Regions from separate parts of the Mesorhizobium sp. B2-3-10 genome, predicted to be linked through region 2. Evidence: predicted binding sites of a transcription regulator. Region 2 holds the regulator's gene; each other region holds the start of a gene.
The links. The regulator PhoB, encoded in region 2, activates phosphate uptake and scavenging genes when phosphate is short. The targets are predictions, from matches to a motif close to TGTCATNNANCTGTCAT.
Positions count from the first base shown of each region.

Region 1: the regulator PhoB is predicted to act here: its motif matches at 1,904-1,920, upstream of FJ943_RS26735 (LTA synthase family protein).
Region 3: the regulator PhoB is predicted to act here: its motif matches at 2,115-2,131, upstream of ppk2 (polyphosphate kinase 2).

Region 1 is NZ_VFVT01000011.1:114,749-119,072, reverse strand. Features, by position in the region: gene FJ943_RS26735 (LTA synthase family protein) at 1-1,898, opposite strand, end outside; gene fabD (ACP S-malonyltransferase) at 2,142-3,092, shown strand; gene fabG (3-oxoacyl-[acyl-carrier-protein] reductase) at 3,262-3,999, shown strand; gene FJ943_RS26720 (acyl carrier protein) at 4,212-4,324, shown strand, end outside.
Region 2 is NZ_VFVT01000001.1:999,763-1,004,086, reverse strand. Features, by position in the region: gene FJ943_RS05115 (ROK family protein) at 1-1,140, shown strand, start outside; gene phoB (phosphate regulon transcriptional regulator PhoB) at 1,143-1,832, opposite strand; gene phoU (phosphate signaling complex protein PhoU) at 1,852-2,559, opposite strand; gene pstB (phosphate ABC transporter ATP-binding protein PstB) at 2,585-3,388, opposite strand; gene pstA (phosphate ABC transporter permease PstA) at 3,385-4,236, opposite strand; gene pstC (phosphate ABC transporter permease subunit PstC) at 4,240-4,324, opposite strand, start outside.
Region 3 is NZ_VFVT01000002.1:464,604-468,927, reverse strand. Features, by position in the region: gene FJ943_RS08960 (glycosyl transferase family 90) at 1-888, shown strand, start outside; gene FJ943_RS08955 (aldo/keto reductase) at 913-1,956, opposite strand; gene ppk2 (polyphosphate kinase 2) at 2,228-3,148, shown strand; gene FJ943_RS08945 (dihydrofolate reductase family protein) at 3,403-4,047, opposite strand; partial or broken gene FJ943_RS29915 (glyoxalase superfamily protein) at 4,198-4,305, opposite strand.

The sequences.
Region 1 (4,324 bases), on a different contig from region 2:
TTGCCGAACATCATGTCGTACTGGATCAGCCGGAAGTCGCGGATCGCCGGGTCAATCTCTTTCTGACGCGACCAGTCTGGCGTGGCCGCCCCGGCCGGCGTGAGCAGCAGGTTGCGGTCGACGACGCGATAGCGCTCCCGCATCTCGCCCAGGAAACCGGTGTAGTAAGGGTGGGTGATGCCGGCGGCGGTGAGGATATGATAGGGCAGGAACGCGGGGCTGACCGTGCCCAGATTCTCGACCGGGCCGGAGCGGTTCGACCAGATGATCAGCGGTGTCGCGTGATGTTCGAGGGCGGCTTCCGGCGTCGGTTCCTTGCGCGGCGCGACGTTGTCCTTCAGGAAGCCGGTCTCGACATAGACCGGTCCGAGCGGCGGCAGGTGGTCACCGAAAAAGGCGACAATCGTGGGCCGCTCGCGCCTCTTGGCCCATTCGATCAGCCGTTCAAGGCCGCGGTCCGCGTCGGCTGAACCTTCGGCGTAGGAGAGCAGCGAGTCGCGCGCCCACTGGCTGATCGGCGCTTGCACCGAATGGGTCGGATTCGAATAACGGTTCGGTTCATAGGGGCCGTGGTTCTGCAGACTGACGGCGAAGAAGAACACCGGGTCCTCGCTGGCGTCCGCTTCGCGTATGATCTCGTCGGTCATCGCCGCGTCGGATGCCAGCGGTCCGCGCTTTTCCATGGGCGGCAGCGTCTCTTCCGATTTGAAGTCGTTGAAACCGAAATCGGCATAGACCGCGCCGCGGTTCCAGAACCAGTTCGTGCCTGGATGAATGGCGCGTGCCCTGTAGCCTTGGCTCTTCAGGAAGGTCGCCATCGACGGCGTCGGGGTGCGGACATATTGCTGGTAGGGGATGCTGCCGGCCGGCAGGAAAGCATTGGAAAAGCCGGTCAGCGCTTCGAATTCGATGTTGGCGGTCATGCCGCCGAATTCGGGCGAGAACATCGAGCCCGAGCGGAGCGCCCGCACATTGGGCATCGGATCGGGAGTGATGGTGACTCCGGGCAGCTTGGTTGGATCCCAGAAGGATTCGCTCATGACGATGATGATGTCCGGCTTCTGGGCCGGCACCGAGGCGGTCACCTCGGGCCGCTCGATCGCCGCGATCGCCTTGTCGGAATAGCCCGGCGGTGCCGAGACATGCGCCATCGGCACGTTGAGCGCGAAGGCGAGCGCGAAGCCGTTGGAGGCGTAGTTTTCCTTCTGGTCCCACATGATCGGGATGATCTGCAGCCGGTCCCTGGTCCACGAGAAGGTGGCGTAATCCATGATCGAGACGAAGAAGGCGAGCAGCGGCACCGCCAGCGTCAGCCGGGCAAGGCGGCCCTTGCGGCTGAGGGCCGGAACCTTGCGGCGCCATAGTCGCCAGCCGTAGACGAGCAGGGACAGGCCGGCGACGATGCCCGCGACCATGGCCAGCGCTGTCATTGGCCGCTCGCGCACCAAGAGCGGCAGCAGGGCGAAGATCTGGCGGGCGTAGAGGAAATCCGTCGGGTAGAGCGGATCGCCGAGATAATGCGACTTCTGGTGGCCGACAAAGGCCAGCGACAAGGTCAGCGGCGCGACGATCATCAGGCTCTGATGGCTGCGGCCGAGCACCGCGTCGAGACCGATCAGGACCAGCGCGAAGACGACGATAGTTGTCCAGCCCGGCTTGAACGGCTGCAGGAAGAAGGAAACGGTGCCGGCGACATCACCGCGCACGATCAGTTCGATGGCGAACACCAGGACGGCCGAGATCGCCAGGCTGATCAGCCCGTAGCGGACAACAGGCCATCTACGGCCCGGCAGATAGCCGGTGGACGGATCGTCTTCCAGGAACTGCGGCGCCGCGTTGCCGGCACGTTTGAAACTCTTTGCCACTTCAACTTCCCGCCCAAAGACAACCCACGTCATTCGATTGTCATATAATTGTCACGCAAAGCTAGCGCCTGTGGCGGAAATAAGAAGAGCCAGCGAACGATTCGTGAGCGGTTTTCATCAGGTGTGATCGCCAAAAAGCCTTTCGGAACAGGCACTCGCGCGGGGATGGGCCCATTGGCATGGGCTGAAGTGGCTTGACTTGGCGGCCTGCCTTGCGTCACAGGCAGGGAAAATTTGTAGTATCAGGCAAGCAAAACCAGTCAGGGGAGCCCTCGCATGGCCGTTGCATTCACCTTTCCGGGACAGGGTAGCCAGGCTGTCGGCATGGGCAAGGATCTTGCCGATGCCTTTCCCGAGGCACGCAGGATTTTCCAGGAAGTCGATGACGCGCTCGGCGAAAACCTGTCGAAGCTGATCTGGGAAGGTCCCGAAGAGACGCTGACGCTGACGGCCAACGCGCAGCCGGCGCTGATGGCGGTGTCGCTTGCCGCCATCAAGGCGCTGGAATCGCGCGGCTTCTCGCTGAAGGACAAGGTCGCTTATGTCGCCGGCCATTCGCTGGGCGAATATTCGGCACTCGCCGCCGCGGGCTTCGTTTCCGTTGCCGATGCCGCCCGCCTGCTGCGCATCCGCGGCAACGCCATGCAGGCAGCGGTGCCGGCCGGCGAGGGCGCCATGGCGGCGATCATCGGGTTGGAGCAGGCCGATGTCGAAGCCGCCTGTGCTGAGGCCGCCCTTGGGGCCGGCAAGGGGGCCGTCTGCCAGGTGGCGAACGACAATGGCGGCGGCCAACTGGTCATATCAGGGGCGAAGGCGGCGGTTGAACTGGCAGCGAAACTGTGCACCGAAAAAGGCGCCAAACGGGCGCTGATGCTGCAGGTTTCGGCGCCCTTCCATTCCGCGCTGATGACGCCGGCCGCCAATGTCATGCGCGAGGCACTTGCCGGCGTGACAAAGACCGCGCCAATCGTTCCCGTGGTGTCCAACGTATCGGTGCAGCCGTCGACCGATCCCGACGGGATCGCCGGGCGGCTGGTCGAGCAGGTGACCGGTCGCGTCCGCTGGCGCGAAACGGTGGAGTGGTTCGGCGCCAACGGCGTCACCACGCTTTACGAGATCGGTGCCGGCAAGGTGCTTTCAGGACTGGCTCGTCGCATCAACCGCGACATCGCCACCGCCTCCGTGGGTTCCGCAGCCGAGGTCGAGGCGGCTGTGGCTGCGCTGTGACTTGAATTCTTCGCCGCCGACATCTTCTTTGACGAGTTTTTGGAGATATCGGATTACCGCGTAATCTGCGATGTAAAGGACAAGCGTCTGGTCATTCTGGTGGTAACGATTGGCCATCGGGGTGATGTCTATTGATAACCGTCCGTACGATTTGAGAAGAGGACAAGAGATGTTCGAACTGACCGGCCGCAAGGCGCTTGTCACCGGCGCATCGGGGGGCATCGGCGAGGCGATCGCCAGGGTGTTGCATGCGCAAGGCGCGACCGTCGGCCTGCACGGCACGCGCGTTGAGAAACTGGAGACGCTGGCCTCCGAATTGGGCGACCGGGTCAAGCTGTTCCCGGCCAACCTGTCGAACCGTGACGAGGTCAAGGCACTCGGCCAGAAGGCGGAGGCCGATCTCGAGGGCGTCGACATCCTGGTCAACAATGCCGGCATCACCAAGGACGGCCTGTTCGTGCGCATGTCGGACGCCGACTGGGATACGGTGATGGAGGTCAATCTCACCGCCGTTTTCCGGCTGACCCGTGAACTCACTCACCCGATGATGCGCCGCCGCCATGGCCGCATCATCAACATCACTTCGGTGGTCGGGGTGACCGGCAATCCCGGCCAGGCGAATTACTGCGCCTCCAAGGCCGGCATGATCGGCTTGTCCAAATCGCTGGCGCAGGAGATCGCCACCCGCAACATCACCGTCAACTGCGTCGCGCCGGGCTTCATCGAATCGGCGATGACCGACAAGCTCAATGACAAGCAGAAAGAGGCGATCATGGCGGCGATCCCCACCAAGCGCATGGGCACCAGTGCCGAAGTGGCGTCCGCCGTTGCTTATCTGGCTTCGAACGAGGCCGCCTACGTAACCGGGCAGACCATACATGTGAATGGCGGCATGGCGATGATCTGAGCGAGGCCCGACAGCAACGCCGACGGGCTGTGAAAACCCACCATTTCGGCTTGGACCTCGGCTATTTTTCGTGTAATGCGGCCCGCAACCCGGCGGTTCGGGCAAAAACCGGTCCGTGGCCGTTGCGTTTCCGGCAGGACCATCTTTCAGCTTGATTAGCGGCATTCCGCCCGCTAACGAAGACAGACAAACAATAGACGAGGATGCCCCAAATGAGTGACACCGCAGAGCGCGTCAAGAAGATCGTCATCGAGCACCTTGGCGTCGATGCCGACAAAGTGACGGAGCAGGCGAGCTTCATCGATGATCTGGGCGCTGACAGCCT
Region 2 (4,324 bases):
ATCGCCGCCACCACCGCCCTGAGCCACTCGACCATATCGGCGATATCAGCCGACCTGATCGGCGAAGGTATCCTGAGCGAAGGCAAGCCGAACGAGGCCGGCTCACTGAAACGCGGCCGGCCGCAGGTTGGCCTTGGTCTCAACCCCGAGGCCGCGGCGGTCATGACCGTGGTGCTGTCGCTGAATTTCCTCTCCGTCGCCGTCATCGACTACGCCGGCCAGGTGATATCGGAGGAGCAGCGCCGGCTGGACACGCTGACCATGTCCCGCGAGGCGCTGATCGGCGAATGCGTGGCCATCGTCCGCCGCCGCCTCGAAGATCCCGACCTCGACGTCGCCAGCATCGCCCGCATCGCGCTGGCGATCCAGGGTATCACCGACACCGAGGCGCGCGCCATGCTGTGGTCGCCGATCACGCCGCAGACGGACATTGCCTTCGCCGACATACTCGAAGCCGAATTCGGCATCCCCGCCACCATGGAGAACGACTGCAACATGATGGCTGTGGCGCTGCGCTGGCGCGACCCCGAGCGCTACCGCGACGACTTCATCGCCATCCTGCTCTCGCACGGCATCGGCATGGGGCTGGTGCTGAAGGGCGAGCTGTTCACCGGCACCCATTCCTCGGGCGGCGAGTTCGGCCACATGATCCATCGCCCCGGCGGCGCGCTCTGCCGCTGCGGGCGGCGCGGCTGCGTCGAGGCCTATGCCGGCAACTATGCCATCTGGCGTAATGCAGGACAGCTGGGTGAGGACGCCAAACCGGTCGACGTCAGCGACGCCGACATGCGCGCATTGGCGGCTACGGCGCGCGAAAGAGACGGACCGGAGCGCGAGGCCTATCGCAAGGCCGGCGAGGCGCTGGGCTATGGCCTTGGCAGCCTGTTCGCGCTGATCGATCCGGCGCCGGTTGCGATGGTCGGCGTCAGCGCCGCCGCCTTCGATCTGATCGAGCCGGCCTTGCGCGAGGCCATCGCCCAGACCGCCGGCGGCCAGCATTCGAAATCGATTTCCTTCGATACAGAGCCGAACGAATTGCCGCTGATCCGCGAGGGCTGCGCCATGCGCGCGCTCACCTTCGTCGACCAGGAGATTTTCGCGCCGGGCGTGCAGGTGAGATCCGGCAAGAACGTGGCCTGATCTCAATCCTCGCGGATTGCGTAGCCTGCGCCACGGATGGTGCGTATCACATCGGGCATGCGGCCATTGTTGACCGCCTTGCGCAGGCGGCCGACATGCACATCCACGGTGCGCTCGTCGATGTAGATCGTCTCGCCCCAGACATTGTCGAGCAACTGGCTGCGCGAGAACACGCGGCCGGGATGGCGCATCATGAATTCGAGTAGCCGGAACTCGGTCGGTCCGAGCCGGATCTCGCTCTTCTTGCGATAGACCCGGTGCGATTCGCGGTCGAGCACGATGTCGCCGACCTTGAGCACGCTGGACAGCACTTCCGGTTTGGCGCGGCGCAGCAGCGCCTTGACCCGGGCCATGAATTCCGGCGTCGAGAACGGCTTGACCAGATAGTCGTCGGCGCCGGTCGAGAGGCCGCGCACGCGATCGCTCTCCTCGCCGCGCGCCGTCAGCATGATGATCGGCAGTCGCTCCGTCTCGGGCCGCATGCGCAGGCGCCGACAGAGTTCGATGCCGGAAACCGCCGGCACCATCCAGTCGAGCACCAGCAGGTCGGGCACGTTTTCCTGGAGGCGTATCTCGGCTTCGTCGCCGCGTGTCACCACCTCGACCTGGTAACCCTCGGACTCCAGGTTGTAGCGGAGGAGCACGCCCAGCGGCTCCTCGTCCTCCACCACCATGATGCGTGGCGCGATCATCGATCGATCATCCCTGCCGTCAAGCCGCCGGCACCGACATCGCCGTCTCGTCCTGCTTCGGACGGTTGGCGGGCAGTTGCGTGCCGGTCAGCACATAATACGCATTCTCGGCGATGTTGGTCACATGGTCGCCGATGCGTTCGAGATTCTTGGCGCAGAACAAAAGATGCGTGCAAGCCGTGATGTTGCGGGGATCCTCCATCATGTAAGTCAGGAGTTCGCGGAAGACCGAAGTGTATTTGACGTCGATGCGTTCGTCGTCATTCCTGAGCTTGGCGAGGGCGGCGGCATCGCCGGCCGCATATTCCTCGACGACGCCCTGCACCTGGATCAGCACCAGCTGCGCCATGGAGTCGATGGAATGCGACAAGTCGCGCGGCGTGGCGGTGAGGCCTACCGAGCCGACGCGCTTGGCGATGTTCTTGGCAAGGTCGCCGATGCGTTCGAGATCGCCCGCCATGCGGATCGAGCCGACGACATGACGCAGATCGTCGGCCATCGGCTGGCGCTTGGCGATCAGGGTGATGGCGCGATCATCGAGTTCGCGCTGGCGCGCGTCCATGATGGCGTCGTCGGAGACGACGCGCTGTGCCAGCGCGTTGTCGGAATTCAGCAGCGCCTTGGTGGCGCCGCCGACCATCGTGCCGGCGAGATCGCCCATGTCGCTGATCAGCTTGCTGATCTGTCCGAGATCCTCGTCGAAGGCTGCGACTGTGTGTTCGGCCATGATCCTGGTCCTCGTATGCGTGAGATCAGCCGAAGCGGCCGGTGATGTAGTCCTGCGTGCGCTTCTCGCGAGGCGACGTGAAGATCTTCTCGGTCTTGTCGAATTCGACCAGCTCGCCCAGATACATGAAAGCCGTCTGCTTCGAGACGCGCGCGGCCTGCTGCATGTTGTGGGTGACGATGACGATCGTGTAGTCGGCCTGCAACTCGTCGATCAATTCCTCGATCTTGGCGGTCGACAATGGGTCGAGCGCCGAGGCCGGTTCGTCGAGCAGGATGACCTCCGGCTTGACCGCCACGGTGCGGGCGATGCAAAGCCGCTGCTGCTGGCCGCCCGACAGGCTGAGGCCGCTGGCATTGAGCTTGTCCTTGACCTCGTTCCACAGCGCGGCGCGTTTCAACGCCTGCTCGACACGGCCGTCCATCTCGGCCTTGCCGATCTTCTCATAGAGCCTGACGCCGAAGGCGATATTCTCATAGATCGACATCGGGAACGGCGTCGGCTTCTGGAACACCATGCCGATCTTGGTGCGCAACAGGTTGAGGTCCTGCGAGCGGTCGAGAACGTTCTGGCCGTCGAGCAGCACCTGACCCTCGGCGGTCTGCTTGGGGTAGAGCTCGTAGATGCGGTTGAAGACGCGCAGCAGCGTCGACTTTCCGCAACCCGACGGTCCGATGAAGGCCGTCACGCTGCGCTCGGGCAGCGACAAGGTGATGTCTTTCAGCGCCTTCGACTGGCCGTAGTAGAAATTGAGGTTCTTGACCTCGATCTTCGCCTTGGCGGCTGCCTCTGTCGCAATCGTCATGTCTGGAGACAACATCTGGCTCATTTGTCCTCTCTGCGTCCGGTCAGGCTGCGCGCAAAGATGCTGAGCGCGAGAACCGTCAATGTGATTATGAGTGCGCCGGTCCACGCCAGTTGCTGCCACTCCTCGTAAGGGCTGAGAGCGAACTGGAAGATGGTCACCGGCAGGCTGGCCATCGGCGCATTGAGATTGCTCGACCAGAACTGGTTGTTGAGCGCTGTGAAGAGTAGCGGCGCCGTCTCGCCGGAAATGCGGGCAATGGCCAGCAATATGCCGGTGACGATGCCGGACATCGCCGCGCGGTAGGCCACCGAACGGATCACCACCCAGCGCGGCGCGCCAATCGCCGTGCCGGCCTCGCGCAAAGCGTTCGGCACAAGGTTGAGCATGTCCTCGGTGGTACGCACCACGACGGGAATGACCAGGATGGCCAGTGCCACGGCACCGGCGATGGCCGAGAAATGCCCCATCGGCCGTACCATCAATTCGTAGACGAACAGGCCGATGATGATTGAGGGCGCCGACAGCAGGATGTCGTTGATAAAGCGCACCACGGTGGTGAGCTTCGAAAAGCGGCCATATTCGGCCATGTAGGTGCCGGCCAGCACGCCGATCGGCGTGCCGACGACGATGCCGATAATGGTCATCACGATGCTGCCGTAGATGGCGTTGAGCAGGCCACCGGCATCACCGGGCGGCGGGGTCATTTCCGTGAACACTGAGAGCGAAACGCCCGACAGGCCCTTATAGAGCAGCGCGCCGAGGATCAGCGCCAGCCAGGCAAGGCCGATGCCGGCGGCGATGACGCAGAGCGTCATCATCACGCCGTTCTTGCGCTTGCGGCTCTGGTGAAGCGATGCGGCTGTCGACATCGGTCAGACTCCGGTACGGGCATCGATGCGCATCAGCATGTAGCGGGCGACGGCAAGGATGAGGAAGGTGATGACGAACAGGATCAGG
Region 3 (4,324 bases), on a different contig from region 2:
CGGCGGCGATTGGCCAGCCGCCTGCAGCAGGCCAGGCTCTCGGACGAGGCCGTGCGCCGGCGACTGAATCACTACAACAAGCTGCAGGACGCTTTTACACCAGGCCCGGATGCTGTGCGCATCGACAAGATACCGTTTGAACCGAGCATGTACTATTACGACCTGAAGGAATTTGCCCGCTATTTCGATCCATCATTGCTCATCGACCTGAAGTTCGGTGATGTCATCGGCGTGCCCAAGCTGCCGACCCTCGTCAAGGACCGGCCGATCCGCGCCGACAACGGCAATGCCGTCGTCATGAAGTTCAACAAATTCCGCCACTTCCACATGCCCCTCGATACCGTCGCCTTCGCCGACAAGCGCCCTGCCGTGGTCTGGCGCGGCGACCTCAACAACCCGATCAGGACACGGTTCCTGGATGTCGCGCGCGACTTGCCGTTCTGCGATGCCGGTTCGCACAAGCGCAGCGCACCGGCTAAGTACAGCAAGCCTTTCCTCAGCATCAGCCAGCACCTGCGCTATCGCTACATCGTCTCGCTGGAGGGCAATGACGTGGCGACCAACCTCAAATGGATCATGAATTCCAACTCGCTCTGTCTGATGCCGCCGCCGACCTACGAAACATGGTTCGGCGAGAGCCAGCTCGAGGCCGGTATCCACTATGCGCCGCTTGACCCGGATTTTGCCGATCTCGGCGAAAAAGTGCGCTATTTCGAAGCGCACCCGGCCGCGGCGGAGCGCATCATCGCCGCAGCCAATGCCTATTGCCGCAAATTCTCCAATGAACGGGACGAGCATGCGATCTCCTTGCTCGTCCTCTACAAATATTTCGTGCTCGGCGGCCAGATCGAACCCGATCCCGAACTCTGGCGGTTTATCGGCGGCTAGCTCTTGCTCTCTGCCTGACGCTGATCAGATATCGCTGCGGTCGAGAACCAGATCGGCTGGGCCGAAGCGATCCTTCGCTGTCAGTTGCTGGTGCCAGTAGGGGTAGAGCAGAGCCGGCCGGCTGACCGCGTCGAGGCGCTGGCGTTCTTCGGTGCCGAGCTTCAGGGCCGCCGCCGCAAGGTTGTCCTTGAGCTGAACGTCATTGCGGGCACCGATCACCAGCGAGGAGACGGCAGGGCGTCCGAGCAGCCAGGCGAGCGCCACCTGCGCCGCCGAGACGCCACGATCCTTGCCGATCTCGACCAGCACATCGACGATCCGCCACAGCCGGTCCTCGTCGCGGATCGGCGGCTCGGACCAGCCGGCAAGCTGGCGAGCGGTCGGGCTGTCGCGGCGGTATTTGCCCGACAGCAGGCCGCCGGCGAGCGGGCTCCAGACCAAAACGCCCAGCCCTTGGTCGACCGAGATCGGCAAGAGCTCGTACTCGGCCTCGCGCGCTTCCAGCGTATAGTGGATCTGCTGGGTGACGAAGCGTTGCTGGTGACGGCTGTCGCTGATGGAAAGCGCCTTCATCACCTGCCAGCCGGAATAGTTGGAGCAGCCGATGTAGCGCACCTTGCCCTGGCTGACCAAACTGTCGAGCGCGGCAACGGTCTCCTCGAGCGGAGTGAGGCCGTCCCATTGGTGGACGAAATAGATGTCGATGACATCGGTCTTCAAGCGCTTCAGGCTGCTCTCGCATTCACGGATCAGATGATGGCGCGACAGGCCCTCGTCGTTCGGGCCCTTGCCGATCCGCATCCGCGCCTTGGACGCGATCAGCACATCGTTCTTGCGCTTGCCGCCGAGAGCTTCGCCTATGATCTCTTCGGAGAGGCCGTTGGAATAGACATTGGCGGTGTCGATGAGGTTGATGCCGGCATCGATGCACATATCGATCATCCGCTTGGCTTCGGCGAGATCGCTGTTGCCGACCGCGGCGAAGGGCCCGGCGCCGCCGAATGTCATGGTGCCAAGCGTCAGTGTCGAAACCTTCAGGCCGGAACGGCCAAGGGTGCGGTATTCCATGTCAGATCCTCACGATTTTGTTGAAGAGGCGTGCCGGCAAGGCAGGCCTGGAAGGCGACCGCGCATTTGTAGGACAATTCGGCCGGCTTGTCGCCATGCGACGACGGTCGATCGATCGTACATTGCGGAATTTGCAACGCCGGCAATTGCGCCTGTGCTGCAATAAAACCGTCACTGCCGGCCTATATTGAAGTCGGCTCAGGTGTTTCCATTGGCCAGCAATTGGAGCGCCCAGTGGTAACCGACAGGGCTTGCAAGCGGAGCAGTTGATATGACCGAGCTGAAACAGAATTCCCCTGCCAAGGACTGGCTTGAAGCCGAGCTCGCCGACACGCTCGACGAGGACTATGAGCTCGAAATGTCGGAGCCGGCCCTCTCGATGGAGATCGCCAAGATCTACAAGAACTCGCATCCGCCTTCGATCGATCGCATGCAGTATTTTCGCGACCTGATCAGCCTCCAGTCCGAATTGATCAAGCTGCAATCCTGGGTCGCCTACCACAAGAAGAAACTGGTGGTGATATTCGAGGGCCGCGACTCCGCTGGCAAGGGCGGCGTCATCAAGCGCATCACACAGCGGCTCAATCCGCGTATCTGCCGCGTCGTGGCGCTTCCGGCTCCGACCGAACGCGAGAAGTCGCAATGGTATTTCCAGCGCTATGTCCCGCATTTGCCGGCAGGCGGCGAGATCGTTTTGCTCGACCGCTCCTGGTACAACCGCTCCGGCGTCGAACGGGTAATGGGTTTTGCCAGCCCCGAGCAGGTCGAGGAGTTCTTCCATGACGTGCCGGAGTTCGAGCGCATGCTGGTGCGCTCGGGCATCACCGTGGTCAAATATTGGTTCTCGATCACCGACGAGGAACAGCAAATGCGCTTCCTGATGCGGATCCACGACCCGATGAAACAGTGGAAGCTGTCGCCGATGGACCTGCAGTCGCGGGTGCGCTGGGAACACTACACCAAGGCCAAAGAGGAGACCTTCGCCCGCACCAACATTCCCGAGGCGCCCTGGTTCATCGTCGAGGGTAACGACAAGAAGCGCGCGCGGCTGAACTGCATCGACCATCTGCTCAAGCAGCTGCCGTATGAAGAGGTCCCGCACGAGGAGATCACGCTGCCGGAGCGCGTCTTCAACCCGGAATACGAGCGCCAGGTGCTGCCGCGCGAGCTTTACGTGCCGGAGAAGTATTGAGCGAGAGTTTGTCCTTCTCCCCGTCACTATACGGGGAGAAGGTGCCGGGCAGGACAATGAGGGGCGGCGCTGGCTTTGACAATTGAGCCCGGATAAACCCCCGCGCGCGCTATCTTCTTCTGCTGACACATTGCCATCGGACATGCTCGACAGCGCAATCTTCTAGCGCTAGCGCCGCCCCTCATTGTCCTGCCGGACATTTCTCCCCGTATAGTGACGGGGAGAAATGGGCTTTCGTCGAGGGTTTCGCCACCTTACGCCCGCTTGATCACCACGTGCGTGGCCAGTGCCGTCGCCACCTGTTCGCCGCACTGGTAGCCCAGATTCAGCATGTCGAGGCCCGCAAAAAGGTTCTCGCCTCTGCCAAGCAGCACCGGCGAGATCGCCAGGTGCATCTCGTCGATCAGCTTTTCCTGCAGATACTGCCGGATGGTGGAGACGCCGCCGCCGACCCGCACATCCTTGCCTGACGCGGCGGCTTTGGCCTGTTCGAGAGCCGAATGGATGCCGTCGGTTACGAAATAAAAAGTCGTGCCGCCTTCCATCACGATGGGATCGCGCTTGTAATGAGTCAGCACGAAGGTCGGGACGTGATAGGGCGGATTGTCGCCCCACCAACCCTTCCAGCTGTCGTCAGGCCACTCGCCCCGGATCGGCCCGAACATGTTGCGGCCGAGGATCCAGGCGCCGACATTCTCGAAGCTGCGCGCCGCAAAGTCTTCGTCAACGCCTGTCTCGCCGCCTTCCTGGCCAAACATCTTGCGGAAGGTGCGAGTGCTGAAAGCCCATTTGTGCAGGGCCGGTCCGCCGACACCGAGCGGATTTTCAAGGCTCTGATCGGGACCGGCGCCATAGCCGTCAAGCGACAGGCTGAAAGCGTTGACGCGAAGTTTGGACATGAGGACCTCCTCCTTGAGAACCGGTTGTATTTTGCAAGTGGTTTCTTCTATCAAACTGATCTTGAATTGCAAGCGGTTTTCGAGGCGGAAAAAAGGTATTTCCGAATCTTGCCGCCAAGCTACGGTCGCCGCCTCATTGGCCGGTCAGTGGCGCGCGACGATCTCAAGGGCCTCGCTGTGCCTGATCGGCAGGTCGCGGGCGGCAAGCGCCTCCCGCATGGCTTTCGCCATCGTCTTGGCATCGCGATAGGCAAGCATGTCCGTTTCTTCGGGTCAC